DNA from 2 places in the Gracilibacillus sp. JCM 18860 genome. Region 2 is predicted to be linked to the other one. Evidence: a T-box and tRNA genes for the amino acid it is inferred to sense, from the RefSeq annotation. Region 2 holds a T-box; the other holds one or more tRNA genes.
What was found. The T-box of region 2 lies ahead of serS (serine--tRNA ligase). A T-box ahead of a tRNA ligase gene usually reads a tRNA of that ligase, here a tRNA-Ser.
Positions count from the first base shown of each region.

Region 1: it encodes a tRNA-Ser, which carries the amino acid that the T-box ahead of serS (serine--tRNA ligase) is inferred to sense. The anticodon was not compared.

Region 1 is NZ_AP043868.1:653,015-670,061, reverse strand. It holds gene rpoD (RNA polymerase sigma factor RpoD) at 1-661, shown strand, start outside; gene ACZ5R4_RS03570 (hypothetical protein) at 827-1,357, shown strand; gene cccA (cytochrome c550) at 1,487-1,840, shown strand; gene ACZ5R4_RS03560 (tRNA (adenine(22)-N(1))-methyltransferase) at 1,915-2,610, shown strand; gene ACZ5R4_RS03555 (Nif3-like dinuclear metal center hexameric protein) at 2,594-3,709, shown strand; gene ACZ5R4_RS03550 (4-hydroxy-3-methylbut-2-enyl diphosphate reductase) at 3,749-4,699, opposite strand; gene ACZ5R4_RS03545 (DEAD/DEAH box helicase) at 4,835-6,142, shown strand; gene ACZ5R4_RS03540 (deoxyribonuclease IV) at 6,159-7,052, shown strand; gene ACZ5R4_RS03535 (DUF2624 family protein) at 7,086-7,367, opposite strand; gene ACZ5R4_RS03530 (hypothetical protein) at 7,580-7,966, shown strand; gene ispG (flavodoxin-dependent (E)-4-hydroxy-3-methylbut-2-enyl-diphosphate synthase) at 8,004-9,107, opposite strand; gene ACZ5R4_RS03520 (NfeD family protein) at 9,331-9,960, shown strand; gene ACZ5R4_RS03515 (Na/Pi cotransporter family protein) at 10,263-11,876, shown strand; tRNA gene ACZ5R4_RS03510 (tRNA-Asn) at 12,021-12,095, shown strand; tRNA gene ACZ5R4_RS03505 (tRNA-Met) at 12,097-12,173, shown strand; tRNA gene ACZ5R4_RS03500 (tRNA-His) at 12,189-12,264, shown strand; tRNA gene ACZ5R4_RS03495 (tRNA-Ile) at 12,287-12,363, shown strand; tRNA gene ACZ5R4_RS03490 (tRNA-Ser) at 12,375-12,467, shown strand; tRNA gene ACZ5R4_RS03485 (tRNA-Phe) at 12,513-12,588, shown strand; gene sodA (superoxide dismutase SodA) at 12,771-13,382, shown strand; gene ACZ5R4_RS03475 (MFS transporter) at 13,636-14,844, shown strand; gene ACZ5R4_RS03470 (peptidoglycan D,D-transpeptidase FtsI family protein) at 14,920-17,028, shown strand.
Region 2 is NZ_AP043868.1:2,651,545-2,667,212, forward strand. It holds gene dnaA (chromosomal replication initiator protein DnaA) at 1-80, shown strand, start outside; gene dnaN (DNA polymerase III subunit beta) at 263-1,405, shown strand; gene yaaA (S4 domain-containing protein YaaA) at 1,695-1,919, shown strand; gene recF (DNA replication/repair protein RecF) at 2,037-3,149, shown strand; gene remB (extracellular matrix regulator RemB) at 3,163-3,450, shown strand; gene gyrB (DNA topoisomerase (ATP-hydrolyzing) subunit B) at 3,553-5,475, shown strand; gene gyrA (DNA gyrase subunit A) at 5,603-8,074, shown strand; gene ACZ5R4_RS13435 (HD-GYP domain-containing protein) at 8,085-9,167, shown strand; gene guaB (IMP dehydrogenase) at 9,567-11,039, shown strand; gene ACZ5R4_RS13445 (serine hydrolase) at 11,250-12,587, shown strand; gene pdxS (pyridoxal 5'-phosphate synthase lyase subunit PdxS) at 12,707-13,591, shown strand; gene pdxT (pyridoxal 5'-phosphate synthase glutaminase subunit PdxT) at 13,611-14,201, shown strand; T-box leader at 14,202-14,420, shown strand; gene serS (serine--tRNA ligase) at 14,529-15,668, shown strand, end outside.

The DNA.
Region 1 (17,047 bases), 2.0 Mb from region 2:
CTATGTCGGTAGAGGAATGCTATTCCTTGACTTAATTCAAGAAGGGAATATGGGGCTAATTAAGGCAGTTGAAAAATTTGACTTCCGGAAGGGATTTAAATTTAGTACGTATGCCACTTGGTGGATTCGCCAAGCCATTACAAGAGCGATTGCCGATCAAGCACGAACCATCCGCATTCCTGTGCATATGGTTGAAACGATCAACAAATTAATTCGCGTGCAACGTCAATTATTACAGGATTTAGGACGGGAACCTACACCAGAAGAAATTGCTAAAGACATGGATCTTACACCTGATAAAGTGAGAGAAATTCTTAAAATTGCTCAAGAGCCCGTTTCTTTAGAGACTCCAATTGGGGAAGAAGACGATTCGCATCTTGGAGACTTTATAGAAGATCAAGAAGCTACCTCGCCATCCGATCATGCCGCTTACGAATTACTAAAAGAACAACTAGAAGATGTATTAGACACGTTAACTGATCGAGAGGAGAATGTTTTACGCCTTCGCTTTGGACTTGATGATGGAAGGACTCGAACACTAGAAGAAGTTGGAAAGGTGTTTGGTGTCACAAGAGAACGTATCCGTCAAATTGAAGCAAAAGCATTGCGAAAGCTTCGCCATCCTAGTCGTAGCAAGCGATTAAAAGACTTCCTTGAGTAGGGGATTTGAATGACCTTCTGTGTACTTACGCAGAAGGTAGCTTTTTTATACGGAAGTAAATAGTTGGCTTTTACCACCGTTTATGCTCTAATAAAAGTGACTTCATTTCCTTAACACAAGACCGATATAAATAAAGAAAGAATTTCGTTGTTCGGGGATGATCTAATGGATGAAGCTAGAAAAGAAACGGTGATTAAGGAAATCAATTACTGGAAGACACATCAATTGCTTCCAGAGCATTATTGTGATTACCTGCTTGCATTATATACCGAAGGAGAAGGAGAAAAGCTTGCTAACAAACAGTCGACACCATATTATTTATTGATTTACTTTTTTAATGCATTATTGTTCTTGTTTCCTGTGCTTATTTTTCAGCTGACTGATTCTCTTTTTTTACAAATTGTAGGCGTTTTAGTAGTATTAGGTATAAGCGGTAGTTTTGTTCGTCTAACTACAAGAAAAACTTATTTAAAAGAAACCTTTTCTATCCTTATTTTCTTTATAAATTTCTTATACAGTACCGTCATTTTTTTAAACATATACATTGGCATAGATTGGATTACGATAATATGGATTTACTTAAATGGGATTACATGGATTCTATTTGGTAAGGTAAAAGGCAAGTTCTTTCTACAAGCAGCAGGTGTTTTTGTTGTAATCATTGCCAGCATTTTCGTCGGGTTCGAATATTTTTAGTCAAATTATCGAAATTTAATTAGAATCACTTTGCTTAAATGAGAATTTACAGTAAAATAGATATGGATTTGTATTTCTAATACATAACGATGAGACAAGCAATACATGTTACATAAGGAGGAACTAAAAATGAAAAAAAATCCTGTTATACCTTTTGCATTGATTGCTGTGTTAGGTATCCTAGCAATGGTTATTTTATCGGTACAAGGACTAAATCAACAGGAAGAGATTGCTAATGGTGGTGGCGAAGAAGTCGCCCTCGATCCTGAAGCTATTGCCCAAAACTGTATAGGCTGTCACGGTGGTGACCTAGAGGGTGTGGAAGGCTCTGGACCAAGCTTACAGAAAATCGGAAGTAAATATTCAGAGGAAGAAATCAATGAAATTATTATGAATGGTATTGAAGGTACGGCAATGCCTGGAGGATTAGTATCGAGCGAAGAAGCACAAGTCTTGGCTGAATGGCTTGCTCAAAAACAATAAAAGCGTAGAATAAGCTTTCTGTTTTCATAACAGAAGGCTTTTTTCTACACTTATACGGAAGGAATTATCATGTTATGCTGTCAAAAAGATTAGAGAAAATAGCAAAATACTTAGTAAAACCAATCAAATTTGCCGACATTGGTTCAGACCATGCCTACTTACCATGCTATGTTTGTCTTCAAGATGCTACTGCAATTGCCATTGCAGGAGAAATTAATCAAGGTCCATACCTTCGAGCGATTGAAACGGTAACAACCAACCAGTTGGAGAATAGAATACATGTCCGTAAAGGAAATGGATTAGAAGTGGTAAACGAAGGCGAGGTATCACAGATTACGATTGCAGGAATGGGTGGGAAATTAATCAAAAATATATTAGAGGAAGGGAAATCAAAGTTAACGGGTGTAAAAAGACTTATACTACAACCAAACTTAGATGCCGATATTGTTAGAAAATGGTTGTATCAGCACCGATATGCCCTTATTGCAGAAGAGATTATCGAAGAAGATGGCTATATATATGAAATTTTAGTTGCTGAACAGGTTCATTTCACACCGAGGATAACAGAAAAAGAATTAATGTTTGGGCCATTTTTATTAAACGAAAATAATTCTATTTTTCAAGAAAAATGGTGGAGGGAAAGAGATAAAAAAGAAATACTTCTGAATGAGATGCGTAAGGCAACCCATACTCCAAATGAAAAAATACAACAATTTACAAAAGAGATTCGTTTAATAGAGGAGGTTGTTGATGATGGAAACAACAGTTAAAGCCATTATTCAATTATTCGAAAAATGGGTTCCGAAGGATTATGCAGAATCTTGGGATAATGTAGGACTTCAAGTGGGAGATTTAGAACAGAGCGTACAAAATTTACTAATTACACTTGATGTAACAGATGAGATAGTAGAGGAGGCGATAGAGCATCAAGTACAGCTAATCATCGCCCATCATCCCTTATTATTTAAAGGTCTAAAACAAATTGATGTGAACGATTCAAAAGGAAGGATTATTCAGAAACTATTAAAAAACAATATTTCTGTCTATGCTGCACATACGAATTTAGATATGGTGAATGGTGGGGTAAATGACCTGCTTGCAGATAAATTGTGTTTAAAAAATCGTCAAGTTCTTGTACCTTCCATAACGGATAAACTATATAAATTTATGGTATATGTCCCAAAAAGTCACGCAAATGTGGTAAAAGAAGCAATTGGTAAGGAGGGTGCAGGTCATATAGGTAATTACAGTCATTGCACCTTTGAAACAGCTGGAATGGGTGCATTCAAGCCATTGGAAGGAACCAATCCATTCTTAGGAAAGAAAGGAAAAATCGAAGAAGTCGAAGAGATTAAAATAGAGACGATTGTAAAAGAAAAGCAGTTAAGTAAAATAATTGAGATGGCTAAACAAAGTCATCCATATGAGGAAATGGCCTATGATGTATTTCCTTTAAATAATTCAACGGAAACGCTTGGACTCGGACGAATTGGTTTAGTGGAAAAGGAAATGACCTTAAAGGAATATCTTTCTTTTGTGAAGGATGCTTTAGATGTTCCATTTGTGCGTTTTGTCGGGGATGAAAATAAGATAGTAAGGAGCGTAGCTGTCTTAGGAGGTAGCGGGAAAGGCTATATTATAAATGCAATAAAAATGGGGGCAGATGTCTATATTACAGGTGATTTAAGCTTCCATGATGCACAGGATGCAGAGCAGGCAGGTATTTGTCTGATTGATCCAGGACATCATGTAGAAAGAGTGATGAAAGATGGGGTAAAGTGCTATTTTGATCACCACCAAAAAGAATTACCAGCACCGGTTAATATAATCACATCCACCATCTCAACAGAACCGTTTAAATGTTATTAACGATTGTAATAAAAAGAGAATCAGTGGGAACTGATTCTCTTATTTTGCCTTGGCTTTTACCTTCGGCAATATTTTATTTTTGTCTACTTTTGAGTCCTTATCCCATGTGTCCGAATTGTTTGGATCAAATTGTTCAATAAACTTGATTACTTCTTTTGTTATAGGGGTAGGTGTTGATGCACCAGCAGTTATAGCTACTTTTTTAACTCCCTCTAACCATTCTAATTGAATTTCAGAAACATCGGCTATCCGATATGCTTGTGTACCGGCGAGTTCGATCGAAACCTGTGCAAGACGGTTCGAGTTATTACTTCGAGGATCTCCTACCACTAAGGTTAGGTCAGCATCCTTCGCTTGTTCGGCAACGGCTTCTTGTCGTACTTGGGTAGCCATACAGATCTCTTGTTCCATTTCTGTTTGCGGATATTTTTCTTTTACCTTTTGCATGACATCATAAACATCCCATTGACTCATGGTGGTTTGATTCGTAACAAGAATCTTATCAAAGCTCGATAAGTCAAGCTCTGAAACATCTGCTTCTGTTTGGATCAAATGAACATGATCCGGTGCAACTCCGATAGCACCTTCAGGCTCTGGGTGCCCTTTTTTGCCAATATAGACAATTTCATAATTTTCTTTTACTTTTTCACGGATTAAATCATGTGTTCTAGTTACATCAGGACAAGTAGCATCAAGAACCATTAAGCCCTTGTCTTCTGCTTTTTTCTTTACTTCTGGAGAGACTCCATGTGCAGTGAATATGACGGTTCCTTCTTCGATATCATCAAGCAGCTCTGAACGGTTTTTACCATCCAATGTATAGACACCTTGCTCCTTAAAAGCATTGGTTACGTGTGAATTGTGAACAATCATACCTAGTATATAGATTGGTCGAGGTAGATTGGGATCCTTAACTGCATTTTGCGCAATGACCATTGCATCGACAACACCATAGCAATAGCCACGTGGAGCGATTTTAATTACTTCCATTCTGGTTCCCCCTCTGTACTTTCTTGCATAGATCAAGTAAAATATTACATAATGGAATAGAAAATTGTCCAATACTTTTATTATAAAGGTATTCTTAGCAATTGACAAAGATTTGTTAAGCAAAAGGAGATCAAAATGAAAAATCATTTATTTAAGCAGTATCAGCTAAAGGAATCCATGGATCACATAATAGATCAACTCGGCTTTTATGAACCAACACCGATTCAAGCAAAAGTGATTCCAGAAGCTCTAAAAGGAAATAGTATCATTGGACAATCTGAGACAGGCTCTGGAAAGACGCATGCATTTCTTATTCCTCTGTTTAATAATTTGACGGATGATAATCATACGCAAGTAGTGCTCACCGCTCCTACAAGAGAATTGGCGATCCAAATCTACGACGAAGTGAAGAAAATGATCAACTATGCTGATAAAGAGACGGAGTGGAGAGCGAAGCTTTTGATAGGTGGAACGGATAAGAAACGAATGGTCGATAAATTAAAAGAACCGCCACATATCATCGTAGCAACTCCAGGAAGATTATTAGATCTAATACAAGAGGAAGTAGTGGATATTTTCCAAGCTAGCACCTTCGTAATAGATGAAACAGATTTAATGCTGGAATTAGGCTTAATTGAGGAAATCGATCGGATATTAATGAGAGCTGATTCATCTATACAAATAATGGTATTCTCAGCCACCATACCAGAGAAGCTTCAGCCATTTTTAAAAAAATATTTACATGCCCCAAAATTCATTCAAATCCATGATCGATTAGCTCCGGAGAAAATGGAGCACCGTATGGTTGCCCTAAAGCATCGTGAACCAGCCCAAGTAATATGGCAAATTTCTAAGCTAATTCAACCATATCTTGCGATCATCTTCACGAATGGAAAAGATCGAGCCGATGAGCTAGCAGCTTCATTACAAGAAAAGGGACTAGATGTTGGTTTAATCCATGGAGGATTATCCCAAAGAGAACGTAAACGAGTGTTGAAAGAAATTCAGCAATTAAAGTACCAGTATATTGTGGCAACAGATCTTGCAGCTCGAGGAATAGACATTAAAGGTGTCAGTCATGTGATTAATGCAGAGCTTCCAAAAGAGGAGAGCTTTTATATTCACAGAGTAGGGAGAACTGCTAGAGCAGGAATGGAAGGAACGGCAATTAACCTTTATCGAGAAGATGATTTGGGACTTATTCAAAAATTGGAAAAAAAAGGAATTCAGTATACGTTCTATGATATCGTCAAAGGGGAATGGCAAGAAACAAAAGCATGGAATGCCAGACAGACGAGAAAAAAGCAAGAAAATGAAGTGGAAAAAAAAGCATGGCAACAGGTGAGAAAACCAAATAAAGTAAAGCCTGGTTATAAGAAAAAAATGAAGCAACAGCAAAAGAAAGCAAAGAGAAAAATTCAACGCAATCAATTCAAGAAATAAAAAGGGTGGAGAATAAATGGTGAAGATAGGATCACATGTTTCAATGAGTGGAAAGAAAATGTTATTAGCTTCAAGCGAAGAAGCAACATCGTACGGAGCAAACGTATTTATGGTGTACACAGGTGCCCCACAAAATACTAGAAGAAAACCGATTGAAGAATTAAATATTGAAGCAGCCCAAGATCATATGAAGGAAAATGGCATAGAAGAAATTGTTGTACATGCTCCTTATATTATTAATATCGGTAATGCTGTCAAAAAAGAAACCTTTGAGCTAGGGGTCAATTTTTTAAGAAACGAAATTGAACGAACAGAAGCAATCGGTTCAAGACAAATTGTGCTTCATCCAGGTGCACATGTTGGGGAAGGGCCTGAAGTTGGAATTGCCAAAATTATCGAAGGATTAAATGAAGTATTAGATCCCAAACAAGAGGTTCAAATTGCACTTGAGACGATGGCTGGAAAAGGGTCCGAAATTGGAAGAAGCTTTGATGAGCTAGCTAAAATCATCGATGGGGTCAAATATAACGAAAAGCTCTCTATTTGTTTAGATACGTGTCATATCCATGATGCAGGCTATCAAGTGGTCGAGGATTTCGATGGTGTATTAAATGAATTTGATAAAATTATCGGTTTGGATCGATTAAAGGTTGTCCATGTGAATGATAGTAAAAACGAGCAAGGTGCAAGAAAAGACCGACATCAAAATATCGGTTTCGGTTATTTAGGATTTGATGTATTAAACAAAATCGTTCATCATCCACAACTGGAACATTTACCGAAAATTCTTGAAACACCGTATGTGGGTACGGACAAAAAGAATAAAAAACCACCATACAAATTCGAAATAGAAATGCTAAAGAATGGTACATTTGTACCTGATTTACAAGATCAAATAATGAATCAATAAAAGAGGCTTGGGCGATCGCCCAAGCTTTTATATTTAAAACAAATCTTTTATTCCATATTCACTAGCCAACTTTTGAAATATTTGTTGGCATTTTTTTGCTGTTTCAAGGTCGGTAATTTGAGCAAGCTTTTTCAACATTCGGGCACGATCTGATGCATTGGTTGGATCATATTGATTCTGTTTAAGGTGATTAGCAATGTCTGTTGCTTGTTCGAATGTAACATTTAGTTTATACATTTTAGCATAGTCATACAATGTATTTGGGTCTACTTGTTGAAGCTTCATCATAATCATCCTTTTAGTAAATCCGTTCATTTAGGCACTCCTTTGTCTAGAAATGAAATCATTATTTTATTTTATGCAAGAATTGGTTAAAAGTGTACTTATTCGGTAAATTATTACATAACAAAAATTAAATAAGTACATAAAAGTGTTGTTTCCAAAGCGTAGAAATTACCAAGTAAATCATCAAGGAATAAAGACATACTAAAGAATGTACCTCTAACTTATGAAGAGGAGGGTTGAGTATGTCAAATCATGATGATCAAAATAGAACTGACGGTGTGGATAAACAGTCCAAGCAATTTGCTGAAACGGATGAACTATATGCTGCAAACAAGGACTACAGTCGTGAGGCAGAAGCTTCGCAAGAACTTACAGCTAACGAGTTTAACCGAGCTGTTGAGACAGAACAAGGAACTAGTATGCAGACAGATGTGAATACAGTTTATGGATGGATTGGATTGATCTTATCGATCGCTTCATTCTTCGTTTGGCCATTACTAATGGCTATTGGGGGGATCGTATTAGGCTTCATCTCCAAAAAACAAGGAGCAGATACACTAGGAAATAGTGCTATTGTTATTTCCATTATTTCCTTGTTACTGTCCTTGATATTTGTACCATTATTTTAAATGAAAAAAGCTAGCCCATTTTGAAGGGCTAGCTTACTTATACTTCCTGTGTTTCCGTTTTTTGTTTTTCAAAATACTCTTCTGCGATTTTATCGACTTCTTTCTTTAATTCCTCTACCATTGTTTCTTCAGGGACTTTTCGAATGATTTCTCCATGACGGAATAGTAATCCTTCTCCTCGAGCACCTGCAATACCAATATCTGCTTCTCTTGCTTCACCAGGACCGTTAACAGCACAGCCAAGCACGGCAACTTTAATTGGGGCTTTAATCGTGGAAATATATTCTTCCACCTCATTGGCAATTTTGATTAGGTCAATTTCTATTCTTCCACACGTAGGACAAGAAATTAGTGTTGCCGCATTGGAAGCAAGACCAAATGTTTTTAGCAATTCTCTTGCTACTTTTACCTCTTGTACGGGGTCTGCACTTAACGAAATTCGCATCGTACTACCGATTCCTTTACTAAGAATGGCACCCATTCCTGCTGCACTTTTGATACTCCCAGCAAATAAAGTACCTGACTCAGTAATACCTAGGTGAAGTGGATAGGAGATTACTTCTGCAGCCTTTTCGTATGCTTCAATCGCTAGGCTTACATCAGAAGCCTTGAGTGAGACAACAATATCATGAAAATCTAGGTCTTCTAATATTTTAATATGGTGTAATGCACTTTCTACCATACCATCAGCAGTAGGATAGCCGTATTTTTCGAGTATATGACGTTCTAATGAACCTGCATTGACACCTATACGAATCGGAATGCCTTTCGCTTTTGCCGCATTGACAACTGCCTCTACTTTGTCTCGTTTCCCAATATTACCTGGATTAATTCTAATCTTATCAGCTCCACCTTCTATTGCTTTAAGAGCTAGCTTATAATTAAAATGTATATCAACCACTAATGGGATGTTAATTCTTTTTTTTATTTCTGGAATGGCATTGGCAGCACGCTCATCAGGACATGCTACACGAACGATTTGACAACCTGCATCTTCTAGTCTTTTTATTTCTTCAACGGTTGCTTCAACGTCATGTGTTTTGGTTGTAGTCATAGACTGAATGACTACCTCGTTTTTTCCACCTACCATTACGTTGCCAATTTTCACAGGTCGTGTATCCTTACGATGTGTTAAAGCCATAAATAAAATCGCTCCTTTATATTTCCACGTAAATAATCTAATTACTGTACCAACTTCCATTATAAAGGTTAACCTAGTAAATGAGAAGTGTAACACATTCAAATTTGCAAATTATTGAAACCTTTTCCTAGTAGGATCGTATTTTATATTTAAGAGCATACAATTCAGTTCTAATCATTCGAATCATTTGATAAGATAAAGAAAAGCCGAGAGGTGAGTAGCCATGTTTGATTTTAATGCAGATTGGATAAGTTTTGTTATCTGTGGTTTAGCTACCCTGTTTCTAGTTGGGGAAATATTAGTCAATGTAAAAGGGATTTTTGCCATTCTTGGCCTTGGTTTTATTACAGTATATTTTTCTTCTTTTTTAGATCCTAGTATGTTTTTTATTATGATTGCTATTTATTTAATTGGTATGTTATTCATCGTAATCGATGGCAAAATACTGAATGATGGAACTTTAGCTGTCATAGGATTGGTCTGTATGGTGATATCTGTAGGGATGACAGCACCTAATTGGGTAGCGGGACTGTACGCTGTATTAGGGGTTTTTATAGGAGGAGCTGCTTCTTTACTATTTCTTAAGGTATTTAAGAAGCGGAAGATGTGGACGAAAATTACACTCTATGATCAATTAACAGATGAAGCAGGATATTCAAGTGTTAATCAAAGCTACAAATTATTAGTAGGGAAGGAAGGAAAAGCTATTACAGATATGAGGCCTACAGGGACCATCCGTATCGGAGAAAACGACTATAGTGCAGTCACACAAGGGAAGTGGCTGGAGAAAGATACCCGAATTGTGGTGGTGTCTGTAGATGGTACAAGAATATTAGTAAAAGGAAAAGTCTGATAATTCAGGCTTTTTTGTTTTTAAAATTTATATTTTTTTAGAAAATCCAATAGTTGCTAATTTTAAAATAAAAAATTCATATTAATTAAATAGGATTATTGTTATAATATGAATGAATTGTTAAGAGAGTGTAAATTTTTATTAAAGACCTTTACAAATCATTCATGAAAACTTAATATTAAATTCGTATGTGCTTTGCGAAAAATGTCTTACTATGTCAAAGAGATGAGCATACATAAGGACAAAACGACGAATTTGCTTTTATGAAGGGATGAAAACTGTTGGATTTAAATGTACAAGTTATGATTTTTGAATTTATTGGCGGTTTAGGTATTTTCCTTTTAGGTATTAAATATATGGGGGAAGGGCTTCAAAAATCCGCTGGTGACAGATTACGTACCATACTTGATAAGTTTACAAGCAATCCGTTTATGGGTGTACTTGCCGGGATGATTGTGACTGTGTTGATTCAATCAAGCTCCGGAACGACCGTCCTAACGGTTGGGTTAGTAAATGCAGGATTTATGACACTAAGACAATCCATTGGTGTAATTATGGGTGCTAATATTGGGACAACGATTACAGCATTTATTATAGGATTTGATATTGGCGCATATGCATTACCTATTTTAGGTATTGGTGCATTTTTATTATTTTTCTTTAAAGAGAAACGAATTACCAATATTGGTTTAACCATTTTCGGATTTGGTGCCTTGTTTTTTGGTTTAGAGTTAATGAGCTCTGGACTTAAACCATTACGAGATTTACAAGCATTTCACGATTTAACCGTAAGTATGTCTAATAATCCAATACTTGGCGCTGTCATTGGGACTGTGTTTACCATTGCTGTTCAAAGCTCAAGTGCAACCATTGGAATACTACAAAGCTTGATGCTTGAGGATGCTATCCAATTAAAGGCTGCTTTACCGGTACTATTTGGTGATAACATCGGGACAACGATTACAGCAGTTTTAGCATCGATTGGAGCAACTATTGCGGCTAAACGTGCTGCATTAACACATGTAATCTTTAATGTAATTGGAGCAACGATTGTCATTACATTTATTCATTTTTATACGATTATGATGGAGCATATCCAGGCAGCATTAGAACTGAATCCTGCCATGACGATCGCTTTTGCACATGGAATCTTTAATGTGCTGAATACTATTATTCAATTTCCATTTATCGGATTATTGGCTCTGATCGTGACAAAGATTATTCCAGGAAAAGATACCGAAGTCGAATATAAAGCAAAGCATTTAGATCCAATTTTTATTCAACAATCGCCATCTGTTGCACTAGACCAAGCTAAATTCGAAGTCATTCGAATGGGTGAATATGCAATAAGAGGACTAGAAGAGACAAGCTCCTTTTTAAATACGAAAAATAGCAAAAATGCTGATATGGCGCAACAATTGGAAGGTGCGTTAAATAATCTAGACCGGGAAATCACAGCCTATTTAGTTCAATTGTCGGGGTCGACCCTATCAGACATAGAAAAGACCGATCACTCTGCATTAATTAATGCCGTTCGGGATATTGAACGCATAGGTGATCATTATGAGAATATTATTGAGTTGATTAATTACAAAATGTCGAATAAGGTAGATATTACAGAGCAAGGCATGATAGATTTAAATGAAATGTTCGATCTAACCATTATAACGGTAAAGGAAGCTATTAAAGCATTAGAGCAAATGGATAGGGAAGCTGCTTTATCCGTTGTACAGAAAGAAAATGAAATTGATAAAATGGAAAGAAGATACCGTAAAAAGCATATTATTCGTCTGAATGAGGGAGTTTGTACAGGAGCAGCAGGAATTGTATTTGCAGATATTATTAGTAATTTAGAGCGAATAGGAGACCATGCTGTGAACATTGCCGATGAAGTGCTTGGTGGCAAACATAATTAATCTTTTCGGGGTAACAAGCTTAGAAAAATGCTTGTTATCCCGAAATCCTTCTTCTTTAAATAAAAAAGTTCAAAAAAAGTATTGACGTTATATTTTTTATATGGTAAATTATTAAATGTCGCTTCAGTAAATACATAATTTTAATCCACAGTAGCTCAGTGGTAGAGCTATCGGCTGTTAACCGATCGGTCGTAGGTTCGAATCCTACCTGTGGAGCCATGGCGGTGTAGCTCAGCTGGCTAGAGCGTACGGTTCATACCCGTGAGGTCGGGGGTTCGATTCCCTCCGCCGCTACCAATTTCTTAGACGATGGCGGTCGTGGTGAAGTGGTTAACACATCGGATTGTGGTTCCGACATGCGTGGGTTCGATCCCCACCGGTCGCCCCATCATTATATATTTAGAGAAGAAGGACCCTTAGCTCAGTTGGTTAGAGCTATCGGCTCATAACCGATCGGTCGCAGGTTCGAATCCTGCAGGGTCCACCATATTTTTACACGGAGGAATACCCAAGTCCGGCTGAAGGGATCGGTCTTGAAAACCGACAGGGGCTTCACGGCCCGCGGGGGTTCGAATCCCTCTTCCTCCGCCATTTATACATAACTAGGACAGTGTCTAAAAACAGAATAAAAAAATTGGCTCGGTAGCTCAGTCGGTAGAGCAACGGACTGAAAATCCGTGTGTCGGCGGTTCGATTCCGTCCCGAGCCACCATTCTCAACAAGCGAACGTTAAAGCTTGTTTTTTTATTTATTATAAAATTAATTTCACTTGATGGAAAACCTTTCATACTATAGTGAATAAATGCTAATTATTTGCAATCTATTCTGACTATTTGATAATATTTGAATTGGAGAGGTTAGGAACCTTCAAACTAAAAAATAGGAGGAATAAACATGGCAAATTTTACTTTACCAGATTTACCTTATGCATATGATGCACTCGAGCCACATATTGATAAGGAAACAATGAACATTCATCACACTAAACATCACAACACTTATGTTACGAAATTAAACGCTGCACTAGAAGGTCATGATGATTTAGCAAATAAATCAATCGAGGACATTTTAGCAAATCTTGATGCAGTACCTGAAAATATTCGTACAGCAGTTCGTAATAATGGTGGCGGACATGCCAACCACAGTTTATTCTGGACATTGCTATCAGCAAATGGTGGTGGTGAGCCAACTGGGGAATTAGCTGACAAAATTAACGAAGCATTTGGTAGCTTTGACAAGTTCAAAGAGGAATTTGCAAATGCTGCAGCTGGACGATTCGGCTCAGGCTGGGCTTGGCTAGTAGTTGACAATGGTAACTTAGCTATTACAAGTACACCAAATCAAGATACTCCTATTTCTGAAGGGAAAACACCAATTCTAGGTCTTGATGTATGGGAACATGCTTATTACCTAAAATATCAAAATAAACGTCCTGATTACATTGCAGCGTTCTGGAATGTAGTAGATTGGGATAAAGTTGCAAGCTTATATAATGAAGCAAAATAAAAAAAGGAAAAGAAGTGCTCATCGTAGCACTTCTTTTTTGCTTGCAAATTTTTTACAGGAAGTAAAGCGACGAAGCATAAATTTTGAAATTCAGAGTATTAGAAAAGCTAACGAAAATAGCTCGAATGCGAGTTTTTCTAATAGGCGCAAAATTACTTCTTCACCCCTTGATCGGTTTCTAACTTTATTTTCGTATATCTCATTTAAACTGGAAAAGACTATAGATTATAGGCTTTAAATGAGGTGTAAGAAAATGCAGTTATTTCCAAGTAAAAAACCTTCCATACCAGTAAGTAGAGATTTAAAGATATTACTGATTATCGGTGGTTTATACGCACTTTCCACTTTTATCTCCAACACATTTGTCAATGTGTTCTTATGGAAGCAATCAGGAGACTATATGGATATTGCCACCTATAACCTTTTTATTTATTTGCTACAACCAATCTCCTTTTTTGTCGCTGGCAAGTGTGTGAAGCATGTAGATCGGACACTGATTATTCGAATAGGTGTAATCTTTTTGTCCATTTTTTACATGGTGGTACTCCTTCTAGGAGAAAAAGCCGTTAATTATACTTATATGCTTGGCGCTATATTAGGAATTGGCTACGGCTTTTATTGGTTAGCTTACAATGTGTTAACCTTCGAGGTAACAGAACCAGAAACACGAGACTTATTTAATGGGATACTTGGATCCTTACAATCCTTTGGTGGAATGGTCGGACCCTTACTTGCTGGCTATATCATCACACTGATGGATAATTTCAAAGGATATAGCACGATTTTCTTTTTATCTTTTTTTCTTTTCTTTTTAGCGATTGTTTGTTCGTTTTATCTAAAGAAAAGAACAGCAACAGGTCGTTTCTTTATCCGCGAGGTTTTCAAAGAAAGGAAGCATAATACGAATTGGCGTAGTGTGCTATTCGCCCACCTTACACAGGGATCAAGAGAAGGATTGTTTATTTTTATTATTACAATTTGGGTGTATATTGAAACAAATAGTGAGCTTTCGCTTGGTCTTTTCAATTTTTTGATCTCCCTTTGTTCCTTTATTAGCTATTACTTTGTCTCAAAGATGGTTAGCAGCAAAAAAAGAAAAGCAGCCATTTTCTATGGTGGTCTAGCTTTATATTTAGCCGTGTTACTTTTTGTGTTCCCAACCAGCTATGTCACCATTCTTCTCTATGGCGTCATCATAGGGGTCAGTTTTCCATTATTTAATGTCCCATTTGTTTCTCTCACGTACGATATAATCGGAAAATCTAAAAATGCTGGAAATTGGAGAGTAGAATATATTATTATTCGTGAGGTGTTCATTAATATTGGAAGAGTGCTTGCGATTATTGTCTTTATTGTGAGTGTCTCCTTTTTAGATCCAATCTTCATTATTCCAGTATTAATGCTTGTCTTTGGTGGCGGTAATTTCCTTTCCTATTTCTTTATCAGAAAAACATCAATTTAATTTTCCCAATTCTTCTTCCATGCTATAATAAGTAAGTATGCATTTGTCAGGATAAAATAGTAGAGGGGGAAGGATATGGGCAAATACTTAAACTTTAGGCAAAAAAAGAAAAAAGTGAAAAAAAAGCGATCACAGCTACCACTACGTTTAAATATTTTATTCGTTAGTGTTTTCCTGATTTTTTCCTTATTAATTGTCCAGCTTGGGGTTGTGCAAATTTTAAACGGAGAAGAAGCGCAACGAGAAATTGATCAAACAGAAAACACTCCTTCTGAAAAACCTGTGCCACGTGGGTTGATGTATGATCGAAACCATAACTTAATACTGGATAATAATCCAGTCAAATCCATTACGTATACACCACCCAAGCATGGTCAAACAGCAGATGAGAGACTAGAGCTAGCGGAAGATTTAGCAGAATATATTACGATCATTAAAGATCAAGAAGAACTAAAAGAAGAAATAACAGAACGAGACAAAAAAGAATACTGGTATATTCAAAATACAGAAGAAGTCGCAGACCGCTTAACGGAAAAAGAGAAGGAGCTAGAAGGTGGAGACAAGTATCAGGCTGAATTGAATGCCATTACAGCAGAGGATCTTGCCACAGTCGACTGGACTCCTGAGCTATTAAATATTATTGCGATTAAAAAGGAATTGGATCAAGCACATGAGTTATCCCCACATATTGTCGTTAACGAGGGGATAACAGATGAAGAATATGCAAAAGTTGCAGAACATCTGCATGATCTTCCAAATATTGATGCAACCATTGATTGGGAACGTGATAATAACTATGAAGGAACATTAAGTGCATTTATCGGAAGTATCACGTCATCAGAAGAAGGGATACCGAGAGAGAATAGTGATTACTATTTAGCTAATGGCTACACCTGGAATGATCGTGTCGGAACGAGTGGATTAGAACAGCAATATGAGCATGTACTAAGAGGAAGAAAAGAAAAAGTCCAATACACCACGAATAATGACGGAGAAGTAGTCGGCTCAGAAGTCGTTGTCGAAGGACAACGAGGCAAGGATCTTATATTAACAGTAGATATGGAGCTTCAACAACAGGTGGATAAGATCGTCGAAGAAGAGCTACGAACGGCTATTAACCATCCGGTTAATAATAATGGTTATTTAGAAGATGCAATGGCAGTTGTGATGAATCCACAGACAGGTGAGATCCTTGCAATGTCAGCTATAAGATATGATCGTGAAAATAAAGAATATGTAAATAATGCTTACCGTACAATTTATGATGCCCATGCTCCTGGTTCTGCTATTAAGGGAGCTACGATGCTGGCAGGCTATCAGAGTGGTGTGATAGATATCGGAACAAGATTAGATGATGGGGTAATAAAGATAAAAGGAACAAAAGAGAAAAGTTCATGGAAAAATCTTGGAGATAATATTTCTGATTTGTACGCACTAGAACAATCCTCCAACGTTTATATGATGAGAATCGCAATCAAAATGGCAGGTGCAACGTATCGATATAATGAACCACTGTACAATTTTGATTATGGCGCGTTTGGAGAGTTGAGGAATTATTTTAAACAGTTTGGTTTAGGTGTCGAGACAGGGATTGATATGCCGTTTGAAGCAACAGGTGTTACGGGATCGAATGGATTACCAGGTAATTTCCTCGACTTGTCGTTTGGGCAATTTGATACCTATACAACCATGCAATTAGCGCAATATGTTTCTACGATTGCGAATGGTGGATACCGAATTAAACCACATCTCGTAAAAGAAATCAGAGAGCCATCAACAGAAGATGGAAAATTAGGCTCTGTCTTGAAGACGATGGAGCCTGAGGTAATAAATCGTATTGAGATGGATGACAAATATATTGAACGTGTTCAGGAAGGCTTCCGTCTAGTATTTACACAGGGAACTGCACAAAGACTGTGGAAGGATGTTCCCTATGAAGTTGCGGGAAAAACAGGTACTGCAGAAAATCCTCAATACAAGGATGGAGAGTTAGTCGCAAATACAGAGAATTTATCTCTTGTTGGCTATAGTCCCGAAGAGAACCCAGAGGTAGCTTTTGCCGTAATCGTACCAAAAAACGGTACAGGTGCTGGTCAATATGAAATTAATCATAAGATAGGGAAACGTATTATTGAAGCATATTATGAAGGAAAATCTGCTGACGAAGACAACGAAGAAGAATAAATATAATGATACAAAGCAT
Region 2 (15,668 bases):
AAATATCAAAAATGATTGCAACAGACTCCTTATTGAGTAAAGAAATAGACGAGATTAAAGAACAGCTTAAATCTATTTAAAATCTATCATTGTGAACTCTGTGGATAAGTGATGCACAACTATGAACAACTTATTCACATCTGGATAACTCATTTCATTTCGGAAAAACGGTAGTTATCCACATATTCACAGCCCCTATTACTATTATTACTATATTTTATTATTAATAATATATAATATACTTCCTCAAGGAGGATTAAGAATGAAAGTAATTATTAATCAAGCCAAATTATTGGAAAGCATACAACATGTAACCAAAGCCATTTCTTCCAAGACAGCTATTCCTATTTTGTCTGGCTTGAAAATTCAAGCAACACAAAATGGATTAAAATTAACAGGTAGTGATTCTGATATAACGATAGAATCTTACATACCAATGGAAGAAGAAGGAATTCAATTTATTGACGAAATTGAACAAGGAGAAATCGTCGTTCATGCTAAGTATTTTCCAGAGATTATTCGGAAATTACCACAGGATACTGTTCAAATTGAGACGGATGATCATTTACAAGTAACCATCCATTCAGGTAGTGCAGAATTTCATTTGAATGGACAAGACGCTGAGGAATATCCACAAATTTCTCAATTACAGACAGATTCTAGCTTTGAATTACCGATCAACCTATTGAAGAATATGATTAAACAAACCGTGTTTGCTGTCTCCACTTCTGAGACTAGACCGATTTTAACTGGAGTGAACTTACGTGCAGAAGAGGATTTGTTAAAGTTTATTGCTACGGATTCTCATCGTTTAGCTGCAAGTAATATCCCGTTGGAATCTCCCATCGATACTTTTCCTTCTAATCAGGTGGTGATTCCAGGGAAAAGCTTAAATGAACTAAGCAAAATACTAGAGGATACAGAGGAAAAAATCACGATTAGTATTTCTGATAACCAAATAGCTTTCCAAACGGAAAATCTATACTTTTTATCAAGATTACTTGATGGAAAATATCCAGAAACGTCTAGATTAATTCCAGAAGAAAGTAAAACAATAATTCATACTAATACAAAGCAACTCTTACAAACTGTCGATCGTGCATCCTTGTTAGCAAGAGAAAATCAAAATAATGTGATTCGTCTTCAAACAAAAGAAAATAACACTATAGAAATATCTAGTAATTCACCGGAAATAGGAAATGTAGAAGAAGATCTAACGGTAAATACGATCGAAGGGGAAGACTTAAAAATTTCATTTAGTTCGAAATATATGATTGATGCCCTGAAGATCATGGAAACAGATCAAATAAAAATTGAATTTACTGGTGCGATGAGGCCATTTATCCTAAAGCCTGTGGATAATGACCATATCCTCCAGCTTATTTTACCTGTAAGAACCTTTTAAAGAGATTTAAGGGAACAATGTTTAAATTGTTCCTTTTTCTTTTTTGGACAGCTGTACACGATAAAAAAATAATTACCTTTCTTTAGTAAATAGATAACCTTAACGATAACCCTGTGGAAAAATGTCTATGAAATGCCCCACTTATTAGTGTTTCCTTTTCTTACAGCCAAATGTTTAGTAATATAGATAGAAGGGCTATAATAGTTAACGGTAGATTCAATTCAAGTTAACAAAACGATAGTAGAATCGTTTCGAGCTATCTATTGTAGGAAAAGAAGGTGAATGAAAGATGGAAGAAAAAATCGGAATCTCTACAGAATACATTCAGCTAGGGCAATTTTTAAAGCTTGCCAATATTTTAGATTCTGGTGGAATGGTGAAGGTGTTCCTTCAAGAAACTGGAGTCTATGTGAATGACGAATTAGAAAACAGACGAGGTAGGAAATTATATCCTGGAGATACGGTTTATGTTGAGGATATTGGAACCTTTATTGTTGCAGCAGAGGAAAACTAGTGCCATCATTTTCGCTGTGTAAATAAAGTATATAATCTCCGTTTTTCAGTCCATTTGCTATTGTTTGAAAGGACGGCGTCCGCTTTTCTAGCATGTTTCTTTAGAAAGGAAACTCGTATGTATATTCAATCACTTCAATTATTAAATTATCGTAATTATCCCAAATTAACGATAGAATTTGATGATAAAGTTAATGTTTTTATAGGAGAAAATGCTCAAGGTAAAACTAATTTGATGGAAGCTATCTATGTGTTAGGATTTTCGAAATCTCATCGTACAACAAAAGATAAAGAATTAATCCAATGGGAGCAAAATTATGCTAAAATAGAGGGTAGTGTTTATAAACGAAACCGCCAATTTCCGTTAGAGATTTCGATTACGAACAAAGGGAAAAAAGCAAAATTAAATCATCTGGAACAGAAACGTCTTAGTGATTATATTGGGGCTTTAAATATTGTCATGTTTGCACCGGAAGACTTGAATTTAGTAAAAGGAAGTCCACAAATACGAAGGCGTTTTATTGATATGGAAATCGGGCAAATTCAGCCTGTTTATATATATCATCTTGGGCAATATATCAAAATTTTAAAACAAAGAAATCATTTATTAAAACAATTGCAAAAAAAGCAAAAGGTAGACATTACGATGCTACATGTATTGACAGACCAACTGATCGAACATGCAGGAATGATTATCGAAAAACGAATCCATTTCCTTGAACGTTTAAGAAATTGGGCTGCTGATATACATAGTGGAATCAGTCGTAACCTTGAACATTTAGATATTCGATACCAGGCCACCATTGATTTAGCGAATTCCGACCAAAAGGAAGAAATTTTACAGCATTACCGGAGCACGTTCGAAAAAATGGAATCCAAAGAAATCGAACGTGGGACAACCTTAATAGGGCCGCACCGCGATGATTTAGCGTTTTTCGTCAATGGTAAAAATGTACAAACCTTTGGTTCACAAGGTCAGCAAAGAACAACAGCCCTTTCGTTAAAACTTGCAGAAATTGAATTGATCCATCAAGAAATTGGTGATTATCCCATATTATTATTAGATGATGTGTTAAGTGAATTAGATGATTACCGCCAGTCCCATTTATTAGATACGATTGAAGGGAAGGTTCAGACGTTTGTCTCCACGACGAGTGTGGATGGCATTGATCACCAAACATTGAAAAAAGCGGAAATATTCAAGGTTCATGATGGAAATATAACGAGATAAAAGTGGGGATAAAATGTTTATTCATATTGGAGACGACCATGTTATTCAATCTAAAGATGTTATTGCCATTATAGATTATAGCTTAGTCACTTCATCTACCATCAATGAGGAAATGCTACAAGAGTTGAGAAGGGAAAAAGAAATTATTGCAACAGAGGAAGATCTAACGAAAGCGATTGTTATTACAACAAATAAAGTTTATTACAGTCCACTCTCTGTTTTAACACTAAAAAAGAGAGCGAGTATGATCTCTACCATTAGCAAACTAGAAGATTATTCAGAAAACTACGAAGAATCATAAAGTGAGATTTTCATCAGTGGGTGTTCTTCATTCCCACTGATCGTGAGGATAAGTAATATTTTTCCATTATTAATTAGAGGAATGTGGGTGATGGATATGACAATGGAAGAAAAAAGTACAGGACAACAAGTATATGATGCCGATCAGATCCAAGTATTAGAAGGGCTAGAGGCAGTTAGAAAAAGACCTGGTATGTATATTGGTTCTACGAATGAAAGAGGTCTTCACCATCTAGTATGGGAAATTGTAGATAATAGTATAGACGAAGCACTTGCAGGCTACTGTGATCATATCGAGGTTTTTATTGAGAAAGATAATAGTATTACGGTTGTCGATAATGGTCGTGGGATTCCTGTAAGCTTGCATGAGAAGACAGGTCGTCCAGCGGTAGAAACCATTATGACCGTACTACACGCAGGTGGTAAATTCGGTGGTGGAGGCTACAAGGTCTCTGGTGGTTTGCACGGGGTAGGTGCTTCTGTTGTGAACGCACTTTCGACGGAGCTAGAGGTATATGTGCATCGGGATGGAAAAATCCATTATATAAGCTTTAGCCAAGGGAAACCAAAAGAAGATCTTCACGTTATTGGCGATACAGATATAACAGGGACACGCACTAGGTTTAAGCCAGATCCAGAGATTTTTACGGAAACAACGGTTTATCAGTATGATATACTAGCCACTCGTTTAAGAGAATTAGCCTTCTTAAATAAAGGGTTAACTATTTCGATTAAAGATAATCGAGAAGAAGATAAAGAAACGGAAACATTCCATTATGAAGGTGGAATTAAATCATATGTCGAGCATTTGAATCGTTCAAAAGAAGTATTACATGAACCATTCTATGCAGAAAAAGAAGAAGACAACATTCAAGTAGAAGTTGCTTTACAATACAATGAAGGATTTGCTAGTAACATCTATTCTTTCGCGAATAATATTAACACACATGAGGGTGGTACCCATGAATCTGGGTTTAAAACAGGTTTAACACGTGTGATTAATGACTATGCAAGAAAGAATAATTTGTTTAAGGAAAATGACCCGAACTTGTCTGGAGACGATGTGAGAGAAGGTTTAACGGCCATTATATCGATTAAGCATCCTGATCCACAGTTTGAAGGTCAAACAAAGACTAAATTAGGTAATAGTGAAGCAAGGACCATTACAGATGCTTCATTTAGTGAACTGTTTAGTAAGTTTCTATTTGAAAATCCGAATACCGCGAGAATAATAGTAGATAAAGGTCTGATGGCCTCACGAGCTAGAATTGCTGCGAAGAAAGCAAGAGAATTGACTAGAAGAAAAGGGGCATTAGAGGTTTCTAATCTTCCAGGTAAATTAGCGGATTGTTCTTCTAGAGATGCTTCGATCAGTGAGCTTTATATCGTAGAGGGGGATTCGGCAGGTGGTTCAGCTAAACAAGGAAGAGATAGACACTTCCAAGCAATTCTCCCGTTACGAGGGAAAGTACTCAATGTGGAAAAAGCTAGACTAGATAAAATATTATCCAATAATGAAATTCGTACCATTATTACTGCATTAGGGACAGGTATTGGTGAGGAATTTGATATCACGAAGGCTCGTTACCATAAAATTATCATTATGACAGATGCTGACGTTGATGGTGCTCACATTCGTACACTATTGTTAACCTTTTTCTTTCGTTTTATGCGACCATTAATTGAGCATGGCTATGTTTATATTGCACAGCCACCACTCTATCAGGTAAAACAAGGAAAGGCGGTTCATTACACATATAGTGACAGGGAGTTGGATCAATTATTGCAGGAATTACCAGGACAACCGAAGCCAGGAATCCAGCGCTATAAAGGTCTTGGAGAAATGAATGCAGAACAGCTTTGGGATACAACGATGGATCCAGACACAAGGACATTACTTCAAGTCAATCTAGTGGATGCAATGGATGCCGATCAAATTTTTGATATGTTAATGGGTGATAAGGTAGAGCCGCGGCGTAATTTTATTCAAGATAATGCCGTATATGTCAAAAATCTAGATATTTAAGGTTTAGCAATAACGAGATGTTGGATGGTGGTGATCACATCCAACTCTGAGCGCTAAGGAATGAGAAGAAGAGTTAGCCTAGCGCTTCTATGCTTTTGTTCCTGCAATGAATAGGAGGTAATGATTTATGGTGGATAATATACGTCCACAAGTACAAGAAATAAATATTGGACAAGAAATGCGGACATCTTTTTTAGATTATGCCATGAGTGTTATTGTGTCCCGTGCACTTCCTGATGTAAGAGATGGGTTAAAGCCAGTCCATCGTAGAATATTATATGCACTAAATGACCAAGGTATGCATGCAGATAAAGCTTATAAAAAATCTGCTCGTATTGTTGGAGATGTTATAGGTAAATATCACCCACATGGGGACTCTGCTGTGTATGACGCGATGGTTAGAATGGCACAGGATTTTAGCTTTCGCTATATGTTAGTGGATGGTCACGGGAACTTTGGATCGGTAGATGGTGACCCTCCAGCGGCGATGCGTTATACAGAAGCACGTATGTCCAAGATATCGATGGAAATGCTTCGAGATATTAATAAAAATACGATTGATTATATGGATAACTATGATGGCTCAGAAAAAGAACCAAAGGTGTTACCTGCTAAATTTCCGAATTTATTAGTGAATGGTGCATCAGGTATTGCAGTTGGGATGGCAACGAATATCCCACCACATCAACTAGGAGAAACGATTGATGCTATTCTTGCCATCAGTAAGAATCCTGAAATCACTATTTCTGAATTAATGGAAGAATATATTCATGGGCCAGATTTCCCAACAGCAGGGCAAATTCTAGGGAGAAGCGGAATTAGAAGAGCTTATGAAACAGGAAAAGGTGCGATCACGCTTCGAGCCAAAACGGAAATAGAGGAACAAGCGAATGGGAAAGCTAGAATCCTTGTGACAGAAATTCCTTATCAGGTGAATAAAGCGAAACTAGTTGAGAAGATTGCCGACTTAGCAAGAGATAAGCGCATTGAGGGAATAACTGATTTACGCGATGAATCGGATCGAACAGGGATGCGAATTGTGATTGAATTAAGACGTGATGCCAATCCGAATGTGGTATTAAACAATCTCTTTAAACAAACATCATTACAAACATCCTTTGGTATTAATATGCTAGCACTTGTGGATGGACAACCAAAGGTGTTGAACTTAAAGCAATGCTTACAATATTATTTAGAACACCAAAAAGAAGTCATCACAAGAAGAACTCAATATGAATTAAACAAAGCGGAAGCAAGAGCCCACATTTTAGAAGGGTTACGTATTGCACTTGATCATATTGATGCGATCATTGCGTTAATTCGCCAATCTCAAACGACAGAAATAGCTCGAGAAGGCTTAATGAATGAATTTAAGCTTTCTGAAAAACAAGCTCAGGCTATTTTAGATATGCGTTTGCAACGTCTAACTGGTTTAGAACGAGAAAAGATCGAAGAAGAATATCAAGAGATTAAAGCATTAATTGAAGAATTGAAGGCTATTTTGGCCAATGAAGAAAAGATTTTAGAAATCATTCGTGAGGAATTAATCGAAATTAAAGAACGCTATAATGATGAGAGAAAAACCGAAATTGTCAGTGGTGGCATTGATTTAATTGAGGATGAAGATTTAATTCCTGAAGAGAATATTGTCATTACCTTGACCCATCGTGGCTATATTAAACGTCTCCCAGCATCAACCTATCGAGCACAACGAAGAGGTGGACGAGGTATCCAAGGGATGGGCACAAATGAAGATGACTTTGTCGAGCATCTAGTATCATGCTCTACTCATGACACTGTCCTATTTTTCTCTAATAAAGGGAAGGTCTATCGAGCAAAAGGCTACGAAATCCCAGAATTTAATCGAACAGCAAAAGGAATTCCGATTATTAATTTATTAGAAATTGAACAAGGTGAATGGATTAATGCAGTGATTACGGTATCGGAATACCATGAAGATTGGTATCTCTTCTTTACGACAAAACACGGTATATCCAAAAGAACCTCTTTAACACAATTTTCTAATATTAGAAGAGGTGGCTTAATTGCCTTAAATTTAAGAGATGATGATGAATTAATTTCGGTTCGATTAACAGATGGAACGAAGGATATTTTAATCGGTACGAGAAATGGTTATGTTATTCGCTTTGAGGAAGAACAAATAAGATCTATGGGGCGAACCGCAGCAGGTGTGAAAGGTATTTCTCTACGAAATGATGATGAGGTAGTATCCATGGAAATTATTGAGGATGGCTACTATGTCCTAAATGTAACCGAAAATGGTTATGGAAAACGTACACCTGTAGAGGATTATCGTAGAACAAACCGAGGCGGTAAAGGAATTTTTACCTGTAATGTTACAGATAAAACAGGAGAGGTAATTGCCGTTAAAACAGTCACAGGCGAAGAAGATATTATGATTATGACGGTTTCTGGTGTTTTAATCAGAATGCAGGTCGAGGGTATCTCTACAACTGGAAGAAATACACAAGGGGTTCGATTAATTCGTTTACAGGAAGAGGAAAAAGTAGCAACTGTTGCAAAGATTGACCCTGAGGAAGATTCCGAAGAAGAAGGAGAAGTGCAAGAAGAAAATTAAGATAAGGGTTGTGATCCGATTGCAGGTGCATCCAAAGCAGTTAGTCCCAGGATGTATAGTATTAGAGCCGGTAATTGGTAAATCCGATCATCCGATTATTGAAAGTAACACAGTCATTGAGGAACATCACATAAAGTTACTAAAAAACTTTGGAATCTCTACTGTGGAAGTCTCAAGCAAGTTAGTGACAGGATTAGATTTTCAACCAGAGAAGATAGGGGAAAAGCAATTAGAAAAAAAGAGAGAAGAAATGGCTTTTGAAAGACTGTACCTGAAAGCAGTGAAGCATTATAAGCAATTTTTTACGAATTGGCAAACTGGTGTGTCGATTAATATACAGGAATTAACTACACTTATGACACCATTGTTTGAGCTTGTAGATAAAATAACCTTGGATCTCTTTTTATTGTATGAATATGCTTCAAAGAAAGATTATTTCTATCATCATGGTATATCTATCGCACTAATTTCAGCCTATTTAGCCAAAAAATTAGGATATAAAGAAGAATGGGACAAAGTCGGACTTGCCGGTTTACTAGCAGATTGTGGAATGGCCAAATTGAATCCAGCTTTTCTTCATCGAGAAGATAAGCTAACTGTAGAAGAATACGATGAGGTGAAGCATCATCCGACACTCTCCTATCGTTTAGTGGAGCATATAACTTCATTAAGTGAGGATGTGAAGCTTGGAATCATACAGCATCATGAGCGGGGGGATGGAAGTGGTTATCCATTAGGTGTCAAGGGTGATGAAATTCATCTATATGCTAAAATAATTGCGATAACTGATACGTATCATGCAATGACATCGGAACGGTTATACCGAAGGAAGCAGTCACCATTCAAAGTGGTGGAGGAAATGCTAAAGCTTTCGCAGCATAAATTGGATGCGACTATTTTACAAGTATTCGTAGATTCTTTTTTTTACTATTCCATTGGAACAAGGGTCTTATTATCCAATGGGAAGGAAGCTCTCATTGTATCGATCAAAAGAGACACACCTGTTAGACCAGTGGTTCAACTTGTAGAGGATGCAAAAATCATTTCATTAAAAGACAAACCAACGTTATTTATTGAAAAGATATTAAAATAGAGACAAGGAAGAGTAAGGAGTTGATTTTATGATCAGCTCTATTTTTTTATTCAAACATGTAAACTCTTACATCATTGATTTTGTTGTGTTTTAAATTTTATGGTGATTATTCACCCGAAAAAAGGCTTGAAAAACGTATGAACATGTCGTATTGTAAATAACAATAGTTTAGGAAGAAAACCCTCAATTACCGTTAGTTTTCACTAGTTTCCATCAAAGGGAAAACTGATTTTTCCTCGTTTTATATGTTAAGAAAGTATAAAAATCTCTACGCAGTAGAAATTCGATGTAGCAGAGATTTTAAGGTACTAAGTATAAGAAAAACTAGGCATTCGCTAAAAGACGAGCGAATGCGAGTTTTTCTAATAGAATTCCCAATTAAAAGAAGGAGGTCTATCTGTGAGAGAAGACAAATTTGTTAAAGAAGGTCTAACGTTTGATGACGTATTGCTAATGCCAGCAGAGTCTAATGTTCTACCAAGAGAGGTATCTGTTCAAACAAAGCTATCGGATAACATTACATTGAATATTCCATTTATCAGTGCAGGGATGGATACTGTAACAGAAGCAAAAATGGCAATTTCGATGGCAAGACAAGGCGGAATAGGTATTATTCATAAAAACATGTCGATTGAGGAGCAAGCCGAAAAGGTAGATCGAGTTAAGCGCTCTGAAAGTGGTGTGATTACCAATCCATTTTTCTTACTACCAGAGCATCAAGTATTTGATGCAGAGCATTTAATGGCTAAATTCCGGATTTCTGGTGTGCCTATTGTAAATAATGAAAAAGATCAAGTATTGGTTGGTATTTTAACGAATCGTGATCTCCGATTTATAGAGGACTATTCAATTAAAATTGCAGATGTAATGACAAGTCAGAACTTAGTGACAGCTCCAGTTGGGACAACCTTAGAGGAAGCAAGTAAAATTCTACAAAAGCATAAAATCGAAAAATTACCATTAGTAGACGAAAATAAAGTCTTAAAAGGGCTTATTACGATTAAAGATATTGAGAAAGTGATTGAATTCCCACACTCTGCAAAGGATAAGCAAGGTAGATTATTGGCTGGTGCAGCTGTTGGGGTAACGGGTGACTCCATGTTACGAATCGAAAAGCTTGTGGAAGCTGGTGTGGATGTGATCGTCGTAGATACAGCGCACGGGCATTCCAAAGGGGTTATTGATCAGGTAAAGGTGATTCGTGAGAAATATCCAGAGTTAGATATCATTGCAGGTAATGTTGCTACAGCTGAAGCAACAAGAGCATTAATCGAAGCAGGTGCGAACATTATTAAAGTTGGAATTGGTCCTGGTTCTATTTGTACGACTCGCGTAGTGGCAGGTGTAGGAGTACCTCAAATTACAGCTGTTAATGATTGTGCAACAGAAGCGGCTAAATATAATGTCCCAGTCATTGCAGACGGTGGAATTAAGTATTCTGGAGATATAGCAAAGGCTATTGCCGCAGGTGCACATGCCGTTATGCTAGGTAGTCTATTTGCTGGTGTATCTGAAAGTCCTGGAGAAACGGAAATTTATCAAGGACGTAGGTACAAAGTATACCGTGGAATGGGTTCTATTACCTCCATGAAATCAGGCTCGAAAGATCGCTATTTCCAAGAATCTGATGATACTAAAAAACTAGTGCCTGAAGGAATTGAGGGACGGGTAGCTTATAAAGGTCCTTTAGCGGATACAGTGCATCAATTATTAGGTGGTTTACGCTCTGGAATGGGATATTGTGGTGCGGAGAATTTAGAAGCATTGCGGAAAGATGCAAGGTTTATTCGTATGACAGGTGCAGGACTTCGTGAAAGTCATCCACATGATGTACAAATAACAAAGGAATCACCAAATTATTCCATATCCTAGTTCCTCATTGCTATAAAAAAACTAATCTTAAGTGAGACTTCCATTAGAGGGGGCTTACCGACGATTAACACCTGTTTCATATTGCTAAGGAAACAGGTTTTTTTTGTTTTTGATTGTGTCTATTTCAAGAATGATTATATAGCGTTATTTTCTATTTGTACGAGTTGTGGTAAAATGTTTTCGTGCAAAAAATTGTTGGAGGTAGAAATAGTGAGAAATTTGTCAAAAAAAATTAGTATACTATTAATGATTGTAACCATAGCAATGGCTACATTTGCTATAAAACCTTTTGAAACGCAAGCAGCTGGAACCGTGGAAGTAAATGCAGAGTCTGCCATCGTCGTTGATGCCAATACAGGAAAAATACTGTATGAAAAAAATGCAGATCAAATGTTACCTCCTGCAAGTATGACGAAAATGATGACAGAATACTTAGTATTAGAAGCGATTAATAATGGAGAGATTACTTGGGAGACAACTACACAGATTAGTGATTATCCATATAGTATATCAGCAAACCCAACTTTTTCTGGAATCGGACTCATTCAAGATAAGCAATATACCGTTCGCCAACTGTATGAAGGAATGTCGATTATATCCGATAATGCTACAACGATCGCCCTAGCAGAATTAATTGCAGGGTCAGAATCAGAATTTGTAAAAATGATGAACGCAAAAGCGGAGGAATTGGGGCTTCCGGAATATCAATTTGTTAATTCCACTGGACTATCCAATGCCGACTTAGGAGAAAATTATCCAGAAGGAACAAAGCCTGATGCCGATAATTTAATGTCAGCTCGTTCGGCAGCAAAGCTAGCTTATCATCTCATCAATGACTATCCAGAAGCATTGGAATTCTCTAGTAAAATGCGCTCTGAATTAGATGGAAGACCATTGCAAAACCTCAATTGGATGTTACCATGGGAGGATAATAACTTTACGCAATATGGTTATGAAGGAGTAGACGGTCTTAAAACGGGGTATACCACAGAGGCAGGATACTGCTTTACAGGAACAGCTCAGCAAGGTGACCGTCGCGTCATTACGGTAGTGATGAAGACAAGCAGTGAAGGGGAACGATTCGCTGAAACGAAAAAATTAATGGAATATGGTTTCTCTCAATTCGATCAAGTAGAGCTATTCCCTAAAGGCTATCAAATCGAAGGAGAATCGGTTATTCCTGTTGAAAAAGGGAAGAAAGATCAAGTAGAGGTAGAGGCAAAAGATAGTATTACCTCTATGATTAAAAAAGGCGAAGAAGACCTATATGAGGTTACTTATCAATTAGATGAAAAGAAATTAAATAAAGATGGTTCGTTGACTGCCCCTATCAAGAAAGGAGAAAAGCTTGGTGAAGTAGTTCTCCAATATAAGGGAGAAGGGGAAAATGCTTATCTACAAGGAGATAATGAACAAACAGTAGATTTGGTCGCTTCAAAAGCAGTAGAGAAGTCTAATTGGTTCATGCTCACATTAGAGGCGATCGGTGACTTCTTTGGAAATATCTTTTCAACTATTGTCGATTTTGTAAAAGGTCTCTTTAGTTAAAGTATCCCAACTTAAGCACTTGGCATTTGTTAAATTTTTGTTATATAATAAAAGAAGTATAAACTGATTCGTATGGATGAAATTTAAGGATAGGCAAATCTTATTAGGGGGAAACAATCATGTCTAAAGTAGGAACAGATAGAGTAAAAAGAGGTATGGCAGAAATGCAAAAAGGCGGCGTTATTATGGACGTTGTCAATGCAGAGCAAGCGAAGATCGCAGAAGAAGCTGGTGCTGTTGCGGTAATGGCATTAGAGCGAGTACCGTCTGATATTCGAGCTGCTGGCGGAGTAGCACGTATGGCAGACCCAACAATTGTAGAAGAGGTAATGAATGCTGTTACTATACCTGTTATGGCAAAGGCGCGTATTGGCCATATCGTAGAGGCTCGTGTGTTAGAATCGATGGGTGTTGACTATATTGATGAAAGTGAAGTATTAACACCGGCTGACGAAGTTTTCCACTTAAATAAAAAGGAATATACCGTTCCATTTGTATGTGGTTGTCGTAATTTAGGCGAGGCTGCTCGTCGTATTGGAGAAGGTACTGCCATGCTTCGTACAAAGGGTGAGCCAGGAACTGGTAATATCGTTGAAGCTGTACGTCATATGCGTGAAGTAAATGCACAGGTTCGTCAATTAGTGCATATGTCCAATGACGAAGTCATGACATATGCGAAGGAACTAGGTGCACCATATGAAGTACTATTAGATATTAAAGAAAATGGTCGTCTTCCTGTTGTAAACTTTGCAGCAGGTGGCATTGCAACACCGGCTGATGCTGCATTAATGATGCAATTAGGCGCAGATGGTGTCTTCGTTGGTTCAGGTATTTTTAAATCAGACAATCCTGCTAACTTTGCTAGAGCAATTGTGGAAGCAACCACTCATTATGAAGATTATGAATTAATTGCAAAAGTATCCAAAGGTATTGGTACAGCAATGAAAGGTTTGGAAATTAGTACAATTGCTCCTGAACAACGTATGCAAGATCGTGGTTGGTAATAAGTGAGGAGATAGAAAAATGCTTAAAATAGGTGTTTTAGGCCTACAAGGGGCGATTAGAGAGCATATTCGTTCGATTGAAGCATCTGGTGCTGAAGGTATGGTCATTAAACAAAAGGAACAATTAGCTGAGATAGATGGCTTAATTTTACCTGGTGGAGAAAGTACGACGATGAGACGTTTAATCGATAAATATGATTTCCTTGAACCATTAATGAATTTTGCACAACAAGGTAAGCCAATTTTTGGAACATGTGCAGGGTTAATTCTATTGTCGAAGGAAATCGTAGGCCAGGAAAATGCCCATCTATGCTTAATGGATATGAAGGTAGAAAGAAATGCCTTTGGTCGACAAAAGGAATCGTTTGAAGCAGAATTAGAAATCAAAGGTGTAGCTGAAGACTTTGAAGCAGTATTTATTCGAGCACCTTATGTTGTAGAGGTTGGACCAAATGTGAACGTCTTAGCAACCTATGATGGTAAGGTGGTAGCAGCACAGCAAGGTCATCTACTATGTAGTGCTTTTCATCCAGAATTGACGGATGATCATCGTCTTACAGGCTATTTTATCGAGATGGTAAAAGAGGCAAAAACAGCTATTGCCAATTAATAAAAAGTGTTGATAGGAAATAGTATCCTTATTTCTATTTAAAAGAGAGCTAGTGGCTGGTGTGAACTAGTAATAGAAAAGGGAGAATCCATCCTGGAGCGATATATTGAAGCTATAGTAGATATATCCGGTTAGGAAGCCGTTATTTTCTTAATCAAGCTGGGAGAAGCTATTTTTCTCCAATCAGGGTGGTATCGCGGGTAAACTCTCGTCCCTATTTTTTTACTATAGGGATGGGAGTTTTTTGTATAGATAAAGAGTGGTTTTCAGTAGGTTTTTTTTCCTTACTGTTAAGAGACTCTACACTAATTTTAGGAGGTAATAACTATGTTAGATAGAAAAATGTTACGTAATCATTATGAGGAAGTAAAACAAAAGCTAGCCCATCGTGGTGAAGATTTAACTGATCTTGACCGCTTTGGTGATTTGGACCAAAAAAGAAGAGATCTAATTGCCGAAACGGAACAGCTGAAGGCAAAGCGAAATGAAGTATCTAAACAGATTTCTTTATTGAAAAAAGAAAAAAAGGATGCAGATGATAAAATTGTAGAAATGCGTGAGGTTGGCGATAGAATTAAATCCATTGATCAAGAATTAAAGCAAGTGGAGGAAGAGCTCGAGGGAATAATGCTATCCATTCCGAATATTCCACATGAATCTACGCCAATCGGTGAAACAGAAGATGATAATGTGGAGGTTCGCACATGGGGAGAGGCTCCAAGCTTCGAATTTGATGAAAAAGCCCATTGGGACATTGCGACTGATTTAGGCATTTTAGATTTTGAAAAAGCAGCCAAGGTAACTGGAAGTAGATTTGTTTTTTATAAAGGCTTAGGCGCAAGACTCGAAAGGGCCTTAATGAACTTTATGATGGATCTACATGCAGATGAGCATGGCTATCAAGAAATGCTCCCACCATACATGGTGAATCGTACAAGTATGACAGGTACAGGTCAGCTACCTAAGTTTGAAGAGGATGCCTTTAAAATTGAGGGCTGGGACTATTTTCTCGTTCCAACTGCCGAGGTGCCTGTAACGAACTATTACCGTGATGATATTTTGAGTGAAGAGGATTTACCACAAAAATTTACAGCCTTCAGTGGAAGCTTCCGTTCTGAGGCTGGATCTGCTGGGAGAGATACAAGAGGACTTATTCGTCAGCATCAATTTAACAAGGTAGAGCTTGTACAATTCGTCAAGCCAGAAGATTCTTATCAGGTGTTAGAGGAGCTAACTGGCCATGCGGAGAAGGTATTACAATTGCTCAAGCTCCCATATCGAGTAATGAGCATGTGTACCGCTGATTTAGGCTTTACAGCAGCGAAAAAGTATGACATCGAGGTTTGGATGCCTAGTAATGATACCTATCGCGAGATCTCTTCTTGTTCTAATTTTGAGGCATTTCAAGCTCGACGTGCTGGTATTCGCTTCCGTCGTGATGAAAAAAGCAAGCCAGAATTTGTCCAT